DNA from 2 places in the Streptomyces sp. AK02-01A genome. Region 1 is predicted to be linked to the other one. Evidence: riboswitches for the same ligand, from Rfam matches in the RefSeq annotation. Region 1 holds a riboswitch; the other holds the start of a gene.
The links. A riboswitch is a leader RNA that binds a small molecule or an ion and turns the genes downstream of it on or off. The one in region 1 is predicted to bind glycine.
Positions count from the first base shown of each region.

Region 2: linked by a shared signal. The riboswitch ahead of gcvP (aminomethyl-transferring glycine dehydrogenase) and the one ahead of gcvT (glycine cleavage system aminomethyltransferase GcvT) in region 1 are both predicted to bind glycine.

Region 1 covers NZ_JARBAE010000012.1:117,093-126,185, reverse strand. Annotated here, with positions in the region: gene PV679_RS14645 (ABC transporter permease) at 1-6, opposite strand, end outside; gene PV679_RS14640 (ABC transporter substrate-binding protein) at 79-1,836, opposite strand; gene PV679_RS14635 (ABC transporter permease) at 1,895-2,893, opposite strand; gene PV679_RS14630 (enhanced serine sensitivity protein SseB C-terminal domain-containing protein) at 3,486-4,271, opposite strand; gene PV679_RS14625 (enhanced serine sensitivity protein SseB) at 4,558-5,298, opposite strand; gene PV679_RS14620 (AAA family ATPase) at 5,404-6,075, opposite strand; glycine riboswitch at 6,338-6,435, shown strand; gene gcvT (glycine cleavage system aminomethyltransferase GcvT) at 6,584-7,732, shown strand; gene gcvH (glycine cleavage system protein GcvH) at 7,821-8,198, shown strand; gene glyA (serine hydroxymethyltransferase) at 8,252-9,093, shown strand, end outside.
Region 2 covers NZ_JARBAE010000058.1:24,589-33,681, forward strand. Annotated here, with positions in the region: gene gcvP (aminomethyl-transferring glycine dehydrogenase) at 1-2,363, opposite strand, end outside; glycine riboswitch at 2,540-2,638, opposite strand; gene PV679_RS32700 (PRC-barrel domain-containing protein) at 2,752-3,150, shown strand; gene PV679_RS32705 (DNA polymerase IV) at 3,045-4,538, opposite strand; gene PV679_RS32710 (MerR family transcriptional regulator) at 4,602-5,171, opposite strand; gene PV679_RS32715 (bifunctional nuclease family protein) at 5,351-5,824, opposite strand; partial or broken gene PV679_RS32720 (MerR family transcriptional regulator) at 5,877-6,574, opposite strand; gene PV679_RS32725 (FHA domain-containing protein) at 6,592-7,554, opposite strand; gene PV679_RS32730 (DUF881 domain-containing protein) at 7,628-8,413, opposite strand; gene PV679_RS32735 (small basic family protein) at 8,419-8,751, opposite strand; gene PV679_RS32740 (DUF881 domain-containing protein) at 8,748-9,093, opposite strand, start outside.

The DNA.
Region 1 (9,093 bases):
GATCACGGGGACCGGCGCTGATGCCCGCGGGCCAAAAGGCCCGCGGGCACCAATGCCTTCACCTGCCTTCCGGGGCTACTACTTCGTGGTGCCGATGTTGAGGTAGTCGTACTGACCACTGAAGGCAGCGGTCGAGGTGACGTTGGTGGCAGCGGGCGAGCGGTACAGCAGGACCTTGAAGTAGGTCAGCGGGACGATGACCGCCTGGTCCATGACCTTCTTGTCGATCTCGTTGTAGGCCGCGTTGCGGGCCGCTTCGTCCGTGTTGGAGATCGCCGAGTCCAGCAGCGTGTTGATGGCCGGGTCGTTCAGCTGCGAGAGGTTCGTGTTACCGGACTGGCCGATGGCCTTGCCGTGCACGATCTGCTGCAGGAAGCCGTAGCCGGTCGGCCAGTCGGCACCCCACTGCATCATCATCAGACCGATCTTCTGGTCCACGGTGAACTTCGGCACACCCGCGTAGTCGGTGAAGTACTTGCCGGCGGGGTACTGCTTGATCTTGGCGTCGATGCCGACCTTGCTCAGCGCGGCGACGATCGCGGTGGCGGCGTCGACCTCGCTCTGACGGTCGCTGCGCGCGGTGATGAAGGTCGAGATCTTCTCCGTACCGCAGGCCTTCAGGTGCTCCTTCGCCTTGGCGACGTCACCCTTGTTGCCCGGAGTCTGGTACGTGTCGAACTTCTGGTAGCCGATGACGTCGGGCGGCATCACGGTGGTGGCGATGTCACCGCGGATCGGGCCACCCATCGCGGTCTGCACGGAGACCTTGTCGACGGCGTACTGCACGGCCTTGCGGCACTCGACGTTGTCGAACGGCTTGACCTTGGAGTTGATCGCCATGTAGACGAGACGGCCACCGGTCGTGTTGTCCGTGTTGGCCTTCAGCTTCGGGTCGCTCAGGATCTGCGCCTGGGTCTGGGTCCCGACGCCGACACCCGTGAGGTCGACCTGGGTGTTACCGGCAAGGAGGTCCTTGTCGATGGTCTCCTGTGCGACCTTCAGGTTGACGACGATCTTGTCCGCGTACTGCTTGCGCAGCGGGTCCGTCTTCGCGTCCCAGTTCGTGTTCTTGACGAGGACGACCTGCTTGCCGTCCTCGTAGCTCTGGAACTTGTAGGAACCGGTGGACGCGATGGCCTTGACGTAGTCCGAGCCCGTGTCCTTGGCCTTCGGTACCGGAGCGGTCTGCGGGGCGCTGACCAGGTAGTCGAAGTCCGCGAAGGACTTGTTCAGGTGGAAGACGACGGTCTGGTCGTCCGGCGTCTCGATGGACGCCAGGCCCTTGTCGCTCTTGTCCTTGTACGGGCCCTTGTACTTGTCCTTGTCCTCCAGGAGCTGCTGGAAGTAGTTCGGACCGAGGGACAGCACGTCACGGGCGAAGTTGGAGCGCTCGACGGCGTACTTGACGTCCTTCGAGGTGACGGCGGTGCCGTCGTCGTACTTGACGCCCGCGCGGAGCTTGTACGTCCAGGTCTTGCCACCGTCGCTGGGCGTGCCCTTGGACTCGGCGAGGTCCGGGACGAGCTCGTTGCCCTTCGCACCGGGAGCCGGGTTGAAGGTCATCAGCGGGCGGGCGTACAGCCGGCTGAAGTTGTACATGTACGCGTAGTACGTGTTGCCGGGGTCGAAGGAGTCCGGCACGTCGGCCATCGCGTAGGTGACCGTGCCTCCCTTCTTGTCGGAGACGTTGGTCACCTCCTTGGTGGCGGCGTTGGCTCCGGCGGATTTGGCTCCGCCGTTACCGTCACCGCCCTTGTCCTCGGCCTTACTGCAGCCTGCGAGCATGAGGCTCGCGCTGCTGATGACCACGAGTGCGGTCACGGCTGACCTTCGCATGATGGTCGGTTACCCCTTCGTAATTGAAAATCGGACAAAGGCTCGGTCCGGGCAGACGTCAGTGGCTGCGCGGGTCGAGCGCATCCCTCAGGCCGTCACCGAGCAGGTTGAACGCCAGCACGGTGACGAAGATGGCGAGGCCGGGTACGACCATGTACTGGGGGTCGACCTGGTAAAAGTCGACTGCCTGGTTGAGCATGCCGCCCCAGGAAGCCTGCGGCGGCTGGATCCCGACGCCGAGGAAGCTGAGCGACGCCTCGAAGATGATGTTGGTCGGGATGAGCAGCGTCGAGTAGACGATGATCGGCCCGACGAGGTTCGGGAGCAGTTCCTTGAAGAGGATGTACGGACCGCGGGCACCCATGCCGCGCGACGCGTCCACGAACTCCCGCTCCCGCAGCGCCAGCGTCTGACCGCGGACGATCCGGCCCATGTACGGCCAGTTGAAGAAGCCGATCACGAAGATCAGTACGGAGATGTGGAGCGGCAGGCCCTCAAGGCCGAAGGCGCCGCCCTGGAGCGTGGCCGAGATGGCGATCGCGAAGAGCAGCAGCGGGAAGGCCAGGAAGGTGTCCATCATCCGGCTGATGACCGTGTCGACCCGGCCTCCGTAGTATCCCGCGACCACACCGAGGACGGCGCCGATGGCGTTGGAGAGCACGGTGGCACCGAAGGCGACCACCAGCGAGACCCAGGAGCCCTCGATGATCCGCGCGAAGATGTCACGGCCGAACTTGGGCTCCACGCCGAGCGGGTGATCCCAGCTCATGCCGCCGAACCCACCCTTGGGCAGGGTGGTGTTGGGGTCGATGAGGTCCTGGTTGAAGGCGTTCGGGTCGAGGCCGAGCAGCGACTGGATCGGGCGGGACAGAGCCGCGATCAGGATGAGCAGCACGACGATGACACCACCGGCGACCGCCACCTTGTCCCGCTTGAAGCGGGTCCAGGCGATTCGTCCGAGCGAACGGCCCTCGATCTGCTTGGACTCGACGCCCTTCAGCACGGCCTCGGGCTGCGCGTTCGCCGCCGGCCCGGTGGTCTCGATAGGTGCCGTCATTTGTGCTGGAGACCTCTCTTGGCCGACGGTGGTCGGCTCATGACCGCCGCAGTAGCGGCACGTTCAGATCGTTGATACTCGTGGCTTACCGGTGGCGGGAACCGCTTCTGTCAGCGCATCGCACACGACTTAAACCACTTGCTCCGTGGAGTCTTCAGGGAGTTTGCGATCACCCGCCAGCCCCGCAGGGGAATGGTTGCTCAACCGTGATGCGTTTATAGGATTTCCGTTATCCGGACGCCATGATCTCCTCAGCGGACCAACTCGGCCACTATTCCAACAGGTCGGGTATATCCCCCAAAGGCCCTCATAAACCAGGGAATTGGGGACGTACGGAGGTGTTCGGCGGCGCGATCCGCCCGGAGTGCGCGGTTTACACCCATGACGGAGCATGGGGTGTCTGCCGGTAACAGCGGTCATGAACCGCAGGGCCGCATGCCGGACAGGAGGGACATGAGTGAATGTTTCCGGCGGCGCGGCGAGGGAGCGCCGGAAACCACCGGCGGCGCCGGCCGTGTCCGCCGGCCGGCCGAGGCGTCTCTCCCGCGCCGACGGCCGTGCGGCGCGTCTTCCGCGTGCGTACGTCCGGCGTTCAGTACGGGCGCTGGGCGGGCGGCGGGTAGCCGTAGCCGGTGGGCGACTCCGGGGCCGCGTGCGCCTCACGGTCGTAGAACGGACGGGAGTTGACGCGCAGCCACATGGTCACGGGGTCGTACTCGTCGGACATCGCGACCGTCGAGACGGGCAGTCCGTCCGGGACGGCGGCGACCGACTGCCGCATCATCGCGCGTACGGAGTCCACGGCGGCCGGACTCGTGTCGTACAGGTCGAGGCCGATCGCGAGATACGGGGCGCCGAGCGCCGGCTGCACCCAGGCACGGCGCAGCGAGCGCACCACGGGCGTGCGGTGCGCGTTCTGCGTGAGCTGGGCGTAGAACTGCGGGAGTTCGATGGCCGGTTCCGAGAGCCGCAGCGGGCCGGCCGGCATCCGGTCGAGGCCGGTGGCGATCCGGCGCAGATCGAGCCACGGAATGCCGACGCCACCGCCGGGAGCGTGCGGATTGAGCCAGATTCCCCAGCGGTCGGGATAGAGGGCGCGGGCGATGTCACGGCCTGTGACCACCTCGTGCGCGCGGTTCCAGCCGCTGACGGCGAGCTCCTGCGCGGAGGTGACGCAGGGCGCGTAGCCCAGTCCGTCGATCTCCATGTTGCCGTACTGGGCCTCGGGCGAACCGGCCCGGCCGTGCCAGAGCAGCATCCAGACGCTGTCCTCGGCGAGAGCGTGCAGGAGCGCCTCGTACGCGTCGTAGCGCCCCGGCGTCACCTGGCTCAGCATGTGCTCGACCTGCCCGGTCGCAGCGGTGCCTGACGCGCTCACTCTGGGTCCCGCCCCTCTTCGATCCACCATTCGGCCAACTCCCCCGAAGCCCCGGCGGCGTCAGCCGTCCGTCGTGCCGGGTCCGGCCGGGCGGTGCGGCGGCCCCGGGGAAACCGCGGCCGGCGGCGACCGCCACGAACCCGGCCACGGCCACACCGACCGCGCCGACCATCAAACCAGCTTAGGCGGCGGTCCTGACACCGACTTGACGACTGATATGTCCGGCGCTATGTCCGGCGCCATGTCCAGGGAGCGGACGGACGGCACCTGCCCGTTCCGGACAGGCTCAGACGTACCCGCGCTGATAGAAGGGACGCACTTTCGCCAGCAGCCAGTCGCCGACCGGGTCCTGGGCCACGTCCAGCAGGACGAGATTGACCGGCCAGCCCACCTGGACCCGGCCCAGCGCACGGCCGAGCGCGTCCATCGGCGCGTTGCGGTCGGCCGGCTCCCAGGAGGAGAGCTGGACACCTATGAACAGCACCGGGGCCTCACCCTCCACGCTGGCGAGCGCGCGGCGGGCGGAGAGCACCACACCGGCCGACTCGAACTCGGCGGCGGCGGCGGTGAGGAAGTCGACCGGGTCCTCCTGCCAGTCCGGCTCGAAGAGCCGGACGCGTCCGCCGGACGCGGGGCCGTCGAGCGGGCTGCGGCCCGTCCGGCACAGCTCGGCCACGGCGAGCGGCGGCAGCGGCGCGCCGACCGCGCCGCCCGGGTTGACCGCGATACCGAGCCCCGGCGGCAGCCCTCGGGCGAAGTCGCGGGCCGGTGCGACGGTGAACGGCATATGGCCGCCGACGCACTGGAGGTACTGCTGTTCGGAGCTGAACACCGGGACGTAAGGGACGCCCTCGATCTCCATCGTCGGCAGATCCAGATTGGCGCTGTCGGGGCCGCCGCCGTTGGGCAGCGGCACCCAGATCTGGCTTCTGCCGAGCACCTCGACCAGCCGTCCGCCCGCCGCGTCGCTCCCGAGCGAGGCGGTGAGCACCTCTTCGAGCTCATTGCCCGGCCATGCTGTATTCACGGTCTTCCCTCCGCCCACGTTGCTGCCGCCGACCTTAACGCCGCGGGACGCGACCCGCGGCGGCCAGGCGGGCGGAGAGCCGTGGTCCCGGCGCCGGGCCGCCGCTCACTCTCCGCGCGGCGCCGGGAAGGTGATGCCGCCGAGCGCTCCCGCCGCGGCCCTGTCGAGCAGAACGGCGGAGGCGCAACCGCGCGGCAGACGGCCGGTCTCGGCCGCGGCGATCAGACCGCCCACCGCGCGGCGGTGGCGGGCGAACGCGTAACCGGAGACACCGCGGCCGCGTTCCCGCTGGCCCGCGCGCGCGACCTCCGGTGTGACGTCCAGCAGGACGAGATGGAGCCGCCGGCCGCGCCTGCGGGCCTCCCGCGCCAGCCAGCGCCGCACCCAGGCCTGCGTACCGCAGTCATGGACGACGACGCTCTCGCCGGAGCGCAGCGCGCGGCGCAGCCCGGCGTAGTGCGCGAGGCGGACGAGCGGGCGGTAGACGGCGTACGGCAGGCGGCCGGGAAGCCGTCGCTCCCAGCGGTCCCTGGTGTCCTGGGAATCGATTCCGCCGCCCGCGGCGGCCCGCCGGATCAGAGTCGACTTGCCGCTGCCCGGCAGCCCGGAGACGACCACTATGTCTCCCGCGGCGAAAGCGAGGCCCGCCGGCACCCGGCCGTCGCGCGCCCGCAGATCCCGGACCACCGGCACGGGCCGCGTCACCGCCTCCCGGGCCTCCCGCCGGGCGGGCGCCCCCGCCGTCGCCGCGTACGTGCCAACCCCGTGCGACCTCATCGCCGTCCCCCTGTCAGCTCAGTCACCCTGGCACATGACCCTTGCCCATGAAGTGTAAAGAAATGGTAATGCCGTACAAGCTTTTCACGGAGCCCGGCGAGTCAGGGACCGGGCGCGCCGCTGGAGCGCGCCTCGGAAGTCCGGCCCGGTTCGCGACGCCTGGGCCGGGCCGCCCGGTCCGCGACGCCTGAGCCGCGGGCTCCATCGCGCCCTCGGCCCCGACGCGTGCGATGATGTGCCCGCCAACTGCATACCGGCCGTTTGAATCCGCGCGGGAGAGTCCCGGTCACCGTGTGCGCCGGGCGCCGAAGGAGCAAGTTCCTCCCTTGAATCTCTCAGGCCCCGAACCGCGTGGATGAGGCATATCTGAAAAGCGGGCCGCAGCTCTGCGGCCCCACCCAAGGTGCAAGTCATGACCGTCTGTACGTACGGTCGTGGTGAACCTCTCAGGTTCCGATGACAGATGGGGAGGATCGTCCTCGCCCGTCATGCCCTGGGAGCCACACCGATGAGCCATGTCCCGCCGAGCAGCACCTCCAGCAGCCCGCGCCGTACGGCGCTCGACGCCGTGCACCGCGCGCTGGGCGCGACCATGACCGACTTCGCGGGCTGGGACATGCCGCTGCGGTACGGCAGCGAACGCGACGAACACAACGCCGTCCGCACCAGGGCCGGTCTCTTCGATCTCTCCCACATGGGCGAGATCACCGTCACCGGGCCGGAGGCGGCCCGGCTGCTCGACTACGCGCTGGTCGGCAATATCGGCGCCGTCGCCGTGGGCCGCGCCCGCTACACGATGATCTGCCGGGAGGACGGCGGGATCCTGGACGACCTGATCGTCTACCGCCTCGGCGAGGACGAGTACATGGTCGTCGCCAACGCCTCCAACGCCCAGACCGTGCTGGACGCGCTGACCGGCCGCGCGGCCGGTTTCGACGCCGAGGTGCGCGACGACCGTGACGCGTACGCGCTGCTGGCGGTCCAGGGCCCGGAGTCGCCCGGCATCCTGAAGTCGCTGACCGACGCCGATCTGGACGGGCTCAAGTACTACGCGGGCCTGCCCGGCACCGTGGCCGGTGTGCCCGCGCTCATCGCCCGTACGGGCTACACCGGCGAGGACGGTTTCGAGCTGTTCGTCGAGCCCCGGTACGCGGAGCGGCTGTGGCAGGCGCTGACCGAGGCCGGCGAAGGAGTCGGTCTGGTGCCCTGCGGGCTGTCCTGCCGCGACACCCTCCGTCTTGAGGCGGGCATGCCGCTGTACGGCAACGAGCTGACCACCGGCCTGACCCCGTTCGACGCCGGCCTCGGCCGGGTCGTCAAGTTCGAGAAGACGTCGAACGACGGCGACTTCGTCGGACGTCCGGCGCTGGAGGCCGCCGCCGAGCGCGCCGCGTCCGCTCCGCCGCGCAAGCTGGTCGGCCTGGTCGCCGAGGGCCGGCGAGTGCCGCGCGCCGGCTATCAGGTCGTCGTCGGCGGAGTGACCGTCGGCGAGATCACCTCCGGCGCCCCTTCACCGACCCTGGGCAGGCCGATCGCCATGGCGTATGTCGACGCGTCGCACGCGGAGCCCGGCACGGCCGGTGTCGGAGTGGACATCCGCGGCTCGCACGAACCGTACGAGGTCGTCGCACTGCCCTTCTACAAGCGTCAGAAGTGACCCGGCCGTCCCGGCCGTGCCCGGGGCCGTCTCGGTCCGTAAGACATCCGTTCCTCAGCACTCCCCCGCGTACAGGAGAATTCACCTCATGAGCAACCCCCAGCAGCTTCGTTACAGCAAGGAGCACGAGTGGCTGACGGCCGCCGAGGACGGCGTGTCGACGGTCGGTATCACGGAGCACGCGGCCAACGCCCTCGGCGATGTCGTGTATGTCCAGCTCCCGGAGGTGGGTGACACGGTGACCGCGGGCGAGACCTGCGGTGAGCTGGAGTCGACCAAGTCGGTCAGCGATCTGTACGCCCCGGTGACCGGTGAGGTCGTCGAGACGAACCAGGACGTCGTGGACGAGCCCTCGCTGGTGAACTCCGCTCCGTTCGAGGGCGGCTGGCTGTTCAAGGTGCGCGTCACGGAGGAGCCGAAGGACCTGCTCTCCGCCGACGAGTACACAGAGTTCTCCGGCAACTGACGTGCCCACCGGCACACGACGTGCCCACGGCAACTGAGACCCCAGGGACTGTGATGTCTTCGAAGTCGCTTCTGAACACCTCGCTCCACGAGCTCGACCCGGACGTCGCCGCCGCTGTCGACGCCGAACTCCACCGTCAGCAGTCCACCCTCGAAATGATCGCCTCGGAGAACTTCGCTCCGGTCGCGGTCATGGAGGCCCAGGGCTCCGTACTGACCAACAAGTACGCGGAGGGCTATCCGGGCCGCCGCTACTACGGCGGCTGCGAGCACGTCGATGTCATCGAGCAGATCGCCATCGACCGTGTCAAGGCGCTCTTCGGGGCCGAGCACGCGAACGTACAGCCGCACTCCGGCGCGCAGGCGAACGCCGCCGCGATGTTCGCGCTGCTCTCTCCCGGCGACACCATCATGGGTCTGAACCTCGCGCACGGCGGGCACCTGACCCACGGCATGAAGATCAACTTCTCCGGCAAGCTCTACAACGTCGTCGCCTACCACGTCGACGAGGAGACCGGTCAGGTCGACATGGCCGAGGTCGAGCGGCTCGCCAAGGAGTCCCGGCCCAAGCTGATCGTGGCCGGCTGGTCGGCGTATCCCCGCCAACTCGACTTCGCGGCCTTCCGCCGGATCGCGGACGAGGTCGGCGCGTACCTCATGGTCGACATGGCGCACTTCGCCGGTCTGGTCGCCGCGGGCCTGCACCCCAACCCGGTGCCGCACGCGCATGTCGTGACCACGACCACGCACAAGACCCTCGGCGGTCCGCGCGGCGGAGTGATCCTCTCCACGCGGGAACTGGCGAAGAAGATCAACTCCGCGGTCTTCCCGGGACAGCAGGGCGGCCCGCTGGAGCATGTCATCGCGGGCAAGGCGGTCGCCTTCAAGATCGCGGC
Region 2 (9,093 bases), on a different contig from region 1:
AGCACGGCGACCTGCGTCGCGCGCTTGAGGCCCTCGCCACCCATCAGCCGTACGTACGCCCACGAGATCGGCAGGATGCCGGCCGAGCCCCAGGGAGCCGCCGAGATCGGTCCGATGCCCGTCTCCGGACCCGCGGCCGGCTGGAGCGGGTGGTTGGGCAGATACGGGGCCAGGTGGGCCCGTACACCGACGGGACCCACACCGGGGCCACCGCCGCCGTGCGGGATGCAGAACGTCTTGTGCAGATTCAGATGGGACACGTCCGAGCCGAACTTGCCGGGCTTGGCGAGCCCGACCAGCGCGTTGAGGTTGGCGCCGTCCACATACACCTGGCCGCCCGCGTCGTGCACCGCCGCGCAGATGTCACCGATGTGCTCCTCGAACACACCGTGTGTGGACGGGTAGGTGACCATCAGCACGGCGAGTTCGTCGCCGTACTGCTCGATCTTCGCGTGCAGGTCCTCGACATCGACGTCGCCGTCCTCACGGGTCTTCACGACGACGACCTTCATGCCGGCCATGACCGCGCTCGCGGCGTTCGTGCCGTGCGCGGAGGACGGGATGAGACAGACGGTACGGCCCATGTCGCCGTTGGCCCGGTGATACGCCCGTACGGCCAGCAGACCGGCCAGCTCGCCCTGCGAACCGGCGTTGGGCTGGAGGGAGACCGCGTCATAGCCGGTGACCTCGGCCAGCCGCTCCTCCAGCTCCCTGATGAGCGTCAGATAGCCCTGCGCCTGCTCGGCCGGGGCGAACGGGTGCAGCGCCCCGAACTCCGGCCAGGTCACCGGCTCCATCTCCGTGGTCGCGTTCAGCTTCATGGTGCAGGAGCCCAGCGGGATCATGCCCCGGTCCAGCGCGTAGTCACGGTCGGCGAGCCGGCGCAGATAGCGCAGCATCGCGGTCTCGGAGCGGTGCTGGTGGAAGACGGGATGCGTCAGGTAGTCGTCGGTACGCAGCAGGCCCTCGGGCAGGGCGTCGGCCGTGACCGCGTCCAGCGCCTCGATGTCGCTCTCGATCCCGAAGGCGTGCCACACGGTGGTGAGCTGAACACGCCCGGTGGTCTCGTCGCAGGCGACGGAGACATGGTCGGCGTCCACACGGTGGAGGTTGACGCCGTTCTCACGGGCGGCGGCGACCACATCGGCGGCCCGGCCCGGGAGCCGGACGGTCAGCGTGTCGAAATACGCCTCGTGCACGATCTCGGCACCGCCGGCGCGCAGGCCCTCGGCGAGCAGCGTCGCATAGCGATGGGTGCGCCGCGCGATGCTCCGCAGCCCGTCGGGGCCGTGGTAGACCGCGTACATCCCGGCCATGACGGCGAGCAGCACCTGCGCGGTGCAGATGTTGCTGGTGGCCTTCTCGCGGCGGATGTGCTGTTCACGGGTCTGCAGCGCCAGCCGGTACGCCTTGTTGCCGTCGGCGTCCACGGAGACTCCGACGAGCCGGCCCGGCAGGCTGCGTGCGAACTTCTCGCGGACGGCCATGTACCCGGCGTGCGGTCCGCCGAAGCCCATCGGCACACCGAAGCGCTGTGTGGTGCCGACCGCGATGTCCGCGCCCAGCTCACCGGGCGAGGTGAGGAGGGTCAGCGCGAGCAGATCGGCGGCGACGGTGACAATGGCGCCGAGCTCATGTGCCCGCTCGACGACGGGCCTGATGTCCCGTACCGCTCCCGACGCGCCCGGGTACTGGATCAGCACGCCGAAGACACCGCGCGCGGCCGTCTCGGCGGGGATGCCATCGCTCAGGTCCGCGACGACCACCTCGACGCCGGTCGGCTCGGCGCGGGTCTTGATCACGGCGATGGTCTGCGGCAGAGCGTCGGCGTCGACCAGGAAGACGCCGTCCTTGACCTTGCCGACCCGGCGGGCCAGCGCCATCGCCTCCGCCGCGGCGGTGCCCTCGTCCAGCAGGGAGGCGCCCGAGGTCGGCAGGCCGGTCAGGTCCGCCACAACGGTCTGGAAGTTGAGCAGTGCCTCCAGCCGGCCCTGGGAGATCTCCGGCTGGTACGGCGTGTACGCGGTGTACCAGGCCGGGTTCTCCATGACATTGCGGAGGATCACCGGCGGAGTGAAGGTGCCGTAGTAACCAAGACCGATCATCGGCGCGAGCACCTGGTTGCGGTCGCCGAGCGAGCGCAGCTCGGCCTCGACCTCCGCCTCGGTACGGGCGGCGGGAAGCCGCAGCGCCTCCGCACTCTTGATCACGTCGGGCACCGCCGCGGCGGTCAGCTCGTCGAGCGAGCCGTAGCCGACCTGCGCCAGCATCTTCGCCTGCGCCCCGGCGTCGGGCCCGATGTGACGCTGCTCGAAGGGTGTGCCGCGCTCAAGCTGGGAGAGCGGAATGCGGTTGGGGGTCATGCGGAGGCCTCCTGGTCTGACACGACCTGCGAGGGCACCGCGACGCGGGTGCCCGGACGGCCTCCCCCTCTGTCATCTCGACCTGAGAGCTTCACCGGCCCGCCCTGAGGCAGCCCGGCTTTCACCGTCGGTGAGAGCGGATGCCGTCCGACGCCCGCCCTGCTTTCCAGAGTGACCTCGTCCATGCGGTACAGGGGCCTGAGAGATTCCGGGGAGGATTTGCTCCTTCGGCGTCCTCCGATGATCTCACCGGAAGACTCTCCCGCACGGGGTCAGCAGCCGCCAGCCAGCCTACCAGCGCGCCCTGGGGCACAACTTTCGAGTGGCCGATGCCACAAATCTGCACTTTTGTATTATTTACGTGCAGTTGCGACCAGTTGGAGGGACCGTGGAGACCGACATCGATCCGCGCAGCCTGATCGGCCGCAAGGCGTTCGACCGTGACGGCCACAAGCTCGGGACGGTGGACGAGGTGTATCTGGACGATGCCACCGGAGCCCCTGAGTGGGCGGCCGTCCGCACCGGACTCTTCAGCCGCGACGCCTTCGTCCCGCTCGCACCCAGCACTCTCGCCGACGACGCGCTCCATGTCCCCTTCGAACGCGCCCTCATCAAGGACGCTCCGGACTTCGGCGTCGGCCGCCATCTCTCGCCCGAGCAGGAACTCCAGCTCTACCACCACTACGGACTGGCCCTTCCGGAGCCCGAGCCACCGGAGAGGCCCGCGTCCCGGTCCGACCGGGACGGCGAGCGCGACTTCGGACGGCTGGCCGGCCAGGACGACTGATCCGGCGGCTCGGACACCAGCGGCAGCGGCTCCGAGAGCTCCAGATCGGGGTCGTCGACCCAGAACGTCCGCACCCGGCCCGGCGCCGACCCGGGCTCCTCGAACCGTACGGTGACCCTCCGCAGCCCGCTGCCCTGCACCCAGCCCGCCCCGAACACGGTGTGCCGCACATCGTGTCCGGCCGGGAAGCGCCGCTCGGCGGGCGTCTCCGCCATCGCGGTCGCGGGCTCGGGGCCCGGCTCCGGGCCGCTCTCCGGCGGCCGGTCGCGCTCAGGCTCCGGGCCGTCGGCCGCTTCATGGGCGGCGGACTCATGGGCCGCCGCCTGGGCGAAGAGGTCCTCCTGTGTGAAGTCCGCGAGGCCGGTCACGCCCACGCCCAACAGCCGCACCCCGCCCGTGGTGTCCACCGACTCCAGCAGCCGCCCGGCCGCCTCCCGCACCACTCCCGGGTCGTCCGTGGGCCCGCGCAGCGTCTCCGAACGGGTCAGCGTCGAGAAGTCGTACCGCCGCACCTTGAGGACGACGGTCCGGCCCGAGCGGCCGGCCGACCGCAGCCGCCGCACACAGCGGTCGGCGAGCCGGTCGACCTCCGTCCGCACCCGCACCCGGTCGTGCAGATCGACATCGAAGGTGTCCTCGACCGACACCGACTTGGCGTCGCGCTCGGACACCACGGGCCGGTCGTCGTATCCGCGCGCCATCCGGTACAGCGAGGCTCCGTGCGCCTTCCCCAGCAGCCGTACGAGCTCGTCCTCACCGGCTTCGGCCAACTCGGCGACCGTGGTCATCCCGGCCCGTCTCAGATGCTCACCGGTCGCCGGACCCACGCCGGGCAGCGTCCGTACGGGCATGGGCCCGAGCAACTCGCGCTCCGTGCCGGGTTCGATGAGGACCAGTCCGTCGGGCTTCGCCTGCTCCGAGCCGATCTTCGCCAGCATCTTGGACCCCGCCAGCCCCACCGAGCCGGTGAGCCCCGTCACCGCTCTGATGTCCCGGCGCAGCCGCTCCCCCGCCGCCCGCGCCGAGGCCGTGTCGTCGGCCGAACCGCCCGCCTCCAGATCCACGAAGGCCTCGTCCAGGCTGAGCGGCTCCACCAGCGGAGAGAGCCTGCCCAGCAGCTCCATCACCTGCTCGCTGATCGCGCGATAGACACTGAAGCGCGGCACGAGATACGCGGCGTTCGGCGCGAGGCGTCTCGCCTGCGCCATCGGCATGGCCGAATGCACACCGAACCGTCTCGCCTCGTACGACGCGGTCGACACCACGCCGCGTGGGCCCAGACCGCCGACCACCACCGGCTTTCCGCGCAGACTCGGCTTCGCCGCCTGCTCGGCGGCGGCGAAGAAGGCATCCATGTCCAGATGCAGAATGGTCGGCGCGGATCTCACTTCACCGATGCTGCCTCACGCCACTGACAATCGGTGGTGGGCGCGGCCCGCCCCGGGGAGCCGTCAGACCGCGCGGTCGCGGCGCCGCCGGGCCAGTTCGTCGGCCGGATTGTTGCCGACGAGCGTCTCGCCGGTGTCGATCCTCTCCCCGTGGAGCTGGGACAGCGCCGCCTGGACGTCCCGCCACACCACACCCACCGCGATCCCGAAAACCCCCTGGCCGCCCTGGAGCAGACTCACGACCTCGTCGGGCGAGGAGCACTCGTAGACCGTCGCGCCGTCGCTCATGAGCGTCACCCGCTCAAGGCCCTGGAATCCGCCGGCCCGAAGATGCTGGACCGCCGCCCTGATGTTCTGCAGAGCGACCCCGGTGTCCAGGAACCGCTTCACGATCTTGAGTACGACCACATCGCGGAAGCTGTAGAGCCGCTGAGTGCCCGATCCGTATGCCGGACGCACACTCGGCTCCACCAGCCCCGTACGCGCCCAGTAGTCCAACTGGCGGTACGTGATGCCCGCCGCCGCACAGGCGGTCGGGCCCCGGTATCCAACGGTCTCGACACCGGGGTCGGCCGCACTGCCGTGAAGCGGATACGGCCCGCCCGCCGCCGTACCGTCGCCGCTGCTTCTCACGCCGACCCTCCGTCCTTGACCTGCCCTGTCGAAGGTAGGCAGTCACCAGGGGTGCGTCAACGATCGCCACACTCGCCACGCCGAGTGATAATCACCCTGAGTGTGGTTTCCCGTGTCCCATTTCGGGGAAAGGCTGCTCGAATGCGCTGACGAAACCCGGCGCAGCGCTCACCGGACGCTCACTGACTATTGGTGCCGAAGTCCTCCGGAGAGATCTGGTCGAGGAACTCGCGGAACTTCTCCACCTCGTCCTCCTGCTCGTCCGGGATGGCGATACCGGCATCGTCCAGAACCCCGTCACTGCCATAGATCGGCGTGCCCGTGCGCAGGGCGAGCGCTATGGCGTCGGACGGCCTGGCGCTCACCTCGACCCCACTGGCGAAGACCAGCTCCGCGTAGAAGACCCCTTCACGCAGGTCCGTGATCCGGACCTCGGTGAGCTCCTGGCCCACCGCCTCAAGGACGTCCTTGAAGAGGTCATGGGTCAGTGGCCGGGCCGGGGCCATGCCCTGCTGGGCGAAGGCGATGGCGGTGGCCTCCCCCGGTCCGATCCAGATGGGGAGGTACCGGTCGCCTCCCACTTCACGCAGGAGCACGATCGGTTGATTGGAGGGCATTTCCACCCGGACACCCACAACGTCGAGCTCGTTCACACAGCAACCCTAGGACGTGCCCGGCCGGTTTGGGTAGTCGGACTCCCCGGGATCAGTGCTGCCGGACCCCGAGAGCCGTCCGCACCAGCGCCGCGTGCAGCCGTACGGAGAGCGCGGCCAGCTCCTTCGTGGTCGCCTCGGCATGGGCCCTGGTCTGCGGATTACGGTGCCGGCGCAACGGCGCCACCACCTGTTCGACCAGCCCGGCCTCGCGCTCGGCGGCCGCCTTCATGATCCGGAGATGCCGCGGCTCCAGCCCGAATTTCCCAAGATCCACGACCAGCTTGGCGACGGTGACGGACTCCGCGTCGTACCCGCCGTCCGGCAACGGGACGATGAGACCGTACGACTCCCACTCGTCGAGCCGGCTCTCGCCGACCTCGGCGGCGGCCAGCAGCTCCTCCCGGCCGTGCCGTCCGGGCGCTCCCGCGGAGCGCCGGGCGGCGGTACCGGCTCGCCGCGGCCGAGGGCCTCAAACTGCTCCCTGATGACCTTCAGCGGAAGATAGTGATCACGCTGCATCCGCAGCACCTGCGCCAGGCGCTCGACGTCCTCGGGGCTGAATTTGCGATAGCCCGAAGGAGTCCTGCACGGCTCGACCAGGCCCTCCGCCTCCAGAAACCGGATCTTGGAGATGGTGACCTCGGGAAACTCCTCCCGCAGCCGGGACAGCACCGCGCCGATGCTCACCAGCGGGCCATCCGCGGGGGCGGTGCCGTGACCGGCACCGCCCGACGGTGTTCGCAGCATGGACCTTCCCTGAGGGGTCACACGCCCCGCTGGCTCCCGTAGAAGACCAGCCGGTACTTTCCGATCTGGACCTCGTCGCCGTTCGACAGAAGGACCGAATCGATCCGCTCACGGTTGACGTACGTGCCGTTGAGGCTGCCCACGTCCGAGACGGTGAAGTGGCCGTCCGCGCCCCTGCGGAACTCCACATGGCGGCGGGACACGGTCACGTCGTCCAGGAAGATGTCGCTCTGCGGATGGCGGCCGGCCGTGGTCAGCTCACTGTCCAGCAGAAAGCGGCTGCCCGAATTCGGACCGCGTCGCACCACCAGGAGCGCGGAACCCATCGGCAGCGCGTCGACGGCCGCCTGCGCCTCCGGAGACAGCGACGGAAGCGCCGTCTGGCCGGTCACCTCGGAGTCATACGCCTCAAGACCGGAGATGGAGATCGTCGAGGTCGTCTCCGAAGCACGCTCCGGCGGCACACCGGGCCGCAGCGGCGCCCCACAGTTGGAGCAGAACCGACTGGCCTCGGCGTTACGGTGTCCGCACCTCGTACATACCGGCAAGCCCGACATGGTGGGGTCCTCCTGCCGCGACTGCCCCTTGCGGGCATCGGATGCGTACGGATCCGAGGAAAACCCTCCACCCGTACTTGAGGCTGATGACTCTCCAAAACCTATGCGGCCGGGACCGGCAGGGTCAACAGACGACGCGCCCCGGCCCTCCGGAGCGTCACCGCTCTGACCACCCACCTGATCACGGAAGAGCGGGCGCTCGCCGCTCGGCTCCTCGTTCTGGCCATGCCGCGAGGCACGATGACGGGCGGAGCCGCCATCCTCGCGTGCGCTCCTGCCGAACAACTTCGCAAACAACTTCACGGGCGATTCCCCTTGACCGAAACAGACCCGCCCGTGGGGCAGGACGAACCCTGAATGAACACACCTGCCGACCCGGACATCTTGACAACGTCCGTATCCACCGGACAGTTTCCACCACACACCACGCTGTTCGTGCGCCGACCCCCCGCAACCTCATGCCCGCGTCCCGCAACTGCCATGCTCTGTCGTCTCACTACGATGACGACCGAGCGTAGTCAGGCCGCTGCGCCGGTCGCAAGGCATCCACGGTGATCTTCTCAGCCCGGGTCACCGTGGCGGTGGCCTGCTCCTTCTCCAGCGTCTGCACCACGCCGCCGGGAATGTTGAGGGCGGGCTCAAGATCCTGCGGCTTGCCGATGACCTTGAAACTGTACGGTGCCGCGACCGCCTTGCCGTCCACCTGGACGTCACCTCCCGTACCCGAGAAGTAAGTATCCGCGATCACCCGTACGCCATCGACCTGGATCGCCTCGGCGCCCGCCGCCCGCAGCTCCTGGATCGCGTCCAGCAGCATGTCCGGCTCGACCGTACCGCTCGGATCGCTGATGGTCAGAGTGATACCGGGCCCCTGCACGGCCACGGTGCCGGCCAGGATACCGAGCTGCTGCTCCTTCTCCAGCGTCTGCCTGCGGGCCTCCTCGGCCTGGTCCGAGCTGGTCTCCAGCTCGGTGCGCTGGGCGTCCAGGCGCTGCTTCTCGTCCTCCAGCCGCTGGGTACGGTCGTCGAGTTCGTCGAGGATCCGCACCAGGTCCTCCTGGCGGGCGCCACGCAGCGCGCTGTCGTCGTTGTTCGACCTGACCTGAATGGCGAGTCCGAGCCCGAGCACGAACAGCAGGACGGCGACGACGAGTTGAGCCCGGGTCACCCGCGGCGGCCACAGCCCCGCGATCAACCGCTGGCGGCCTGTGAGCTGTTCCGGCCCGGCGCCCGGCGCCGTATCCGTACGGTCCTCGTCCCTGGGTGTCTCTGTGCTGCTCATATGCCTCACGCCCGGAACACATGCCGGCGGATCGCGGCAGCGTTGGAGAAGATCCGGATACCGAAGACGACGACCACGCCGGTGGACAACTGGGCGCCCACACCGAGCTTGTCGCCCAGGAAGACGATGAGCGCGGCCACCACGACATTGGACAGGAAGGAGACGACGAACACCTTGTCCACGAAGATTCCGTCGAGCATGGCCCGCAGACCGCCGAAGACAGCGTCGAGGGCCGCCACGACGGCGATCGGAAGATAGGGCTCGACCACCGCCGGTACCTCGGGCCGGACCAACAGTCCGACCACGACTCCCACGACGAGGCCCAGTACGGCGATCACGATGTGCCCTTCCCGGTGTCAGCCGTGCCCTGCCCGTCGCCCGTCCCGGCGCCGGCGGTCTTCGGCTCTGCTGTACGTACTATCAGGCTCGGCGCGGCAGGCAGACGCACCTCTTCCTGGTCGGAGATGCTGGTGCGGATGTCGAAGTTCTCCCGCAGCGAGTGCAGGTACCGGCCATCGGCACTGTCCTGGAATGTGGTGCTCAGCTTTTTCCCGTCCCCTACCGCGAGCACCGTGTACGGCGGCACCAGCGGCCTGTTGTCGACCAGTACGGCGTCGCCCGCCGCCCGGATCGCGGACAGCGACGTCAGCCGCTGCCCGTTGATGGCGATCGCTTCCGCG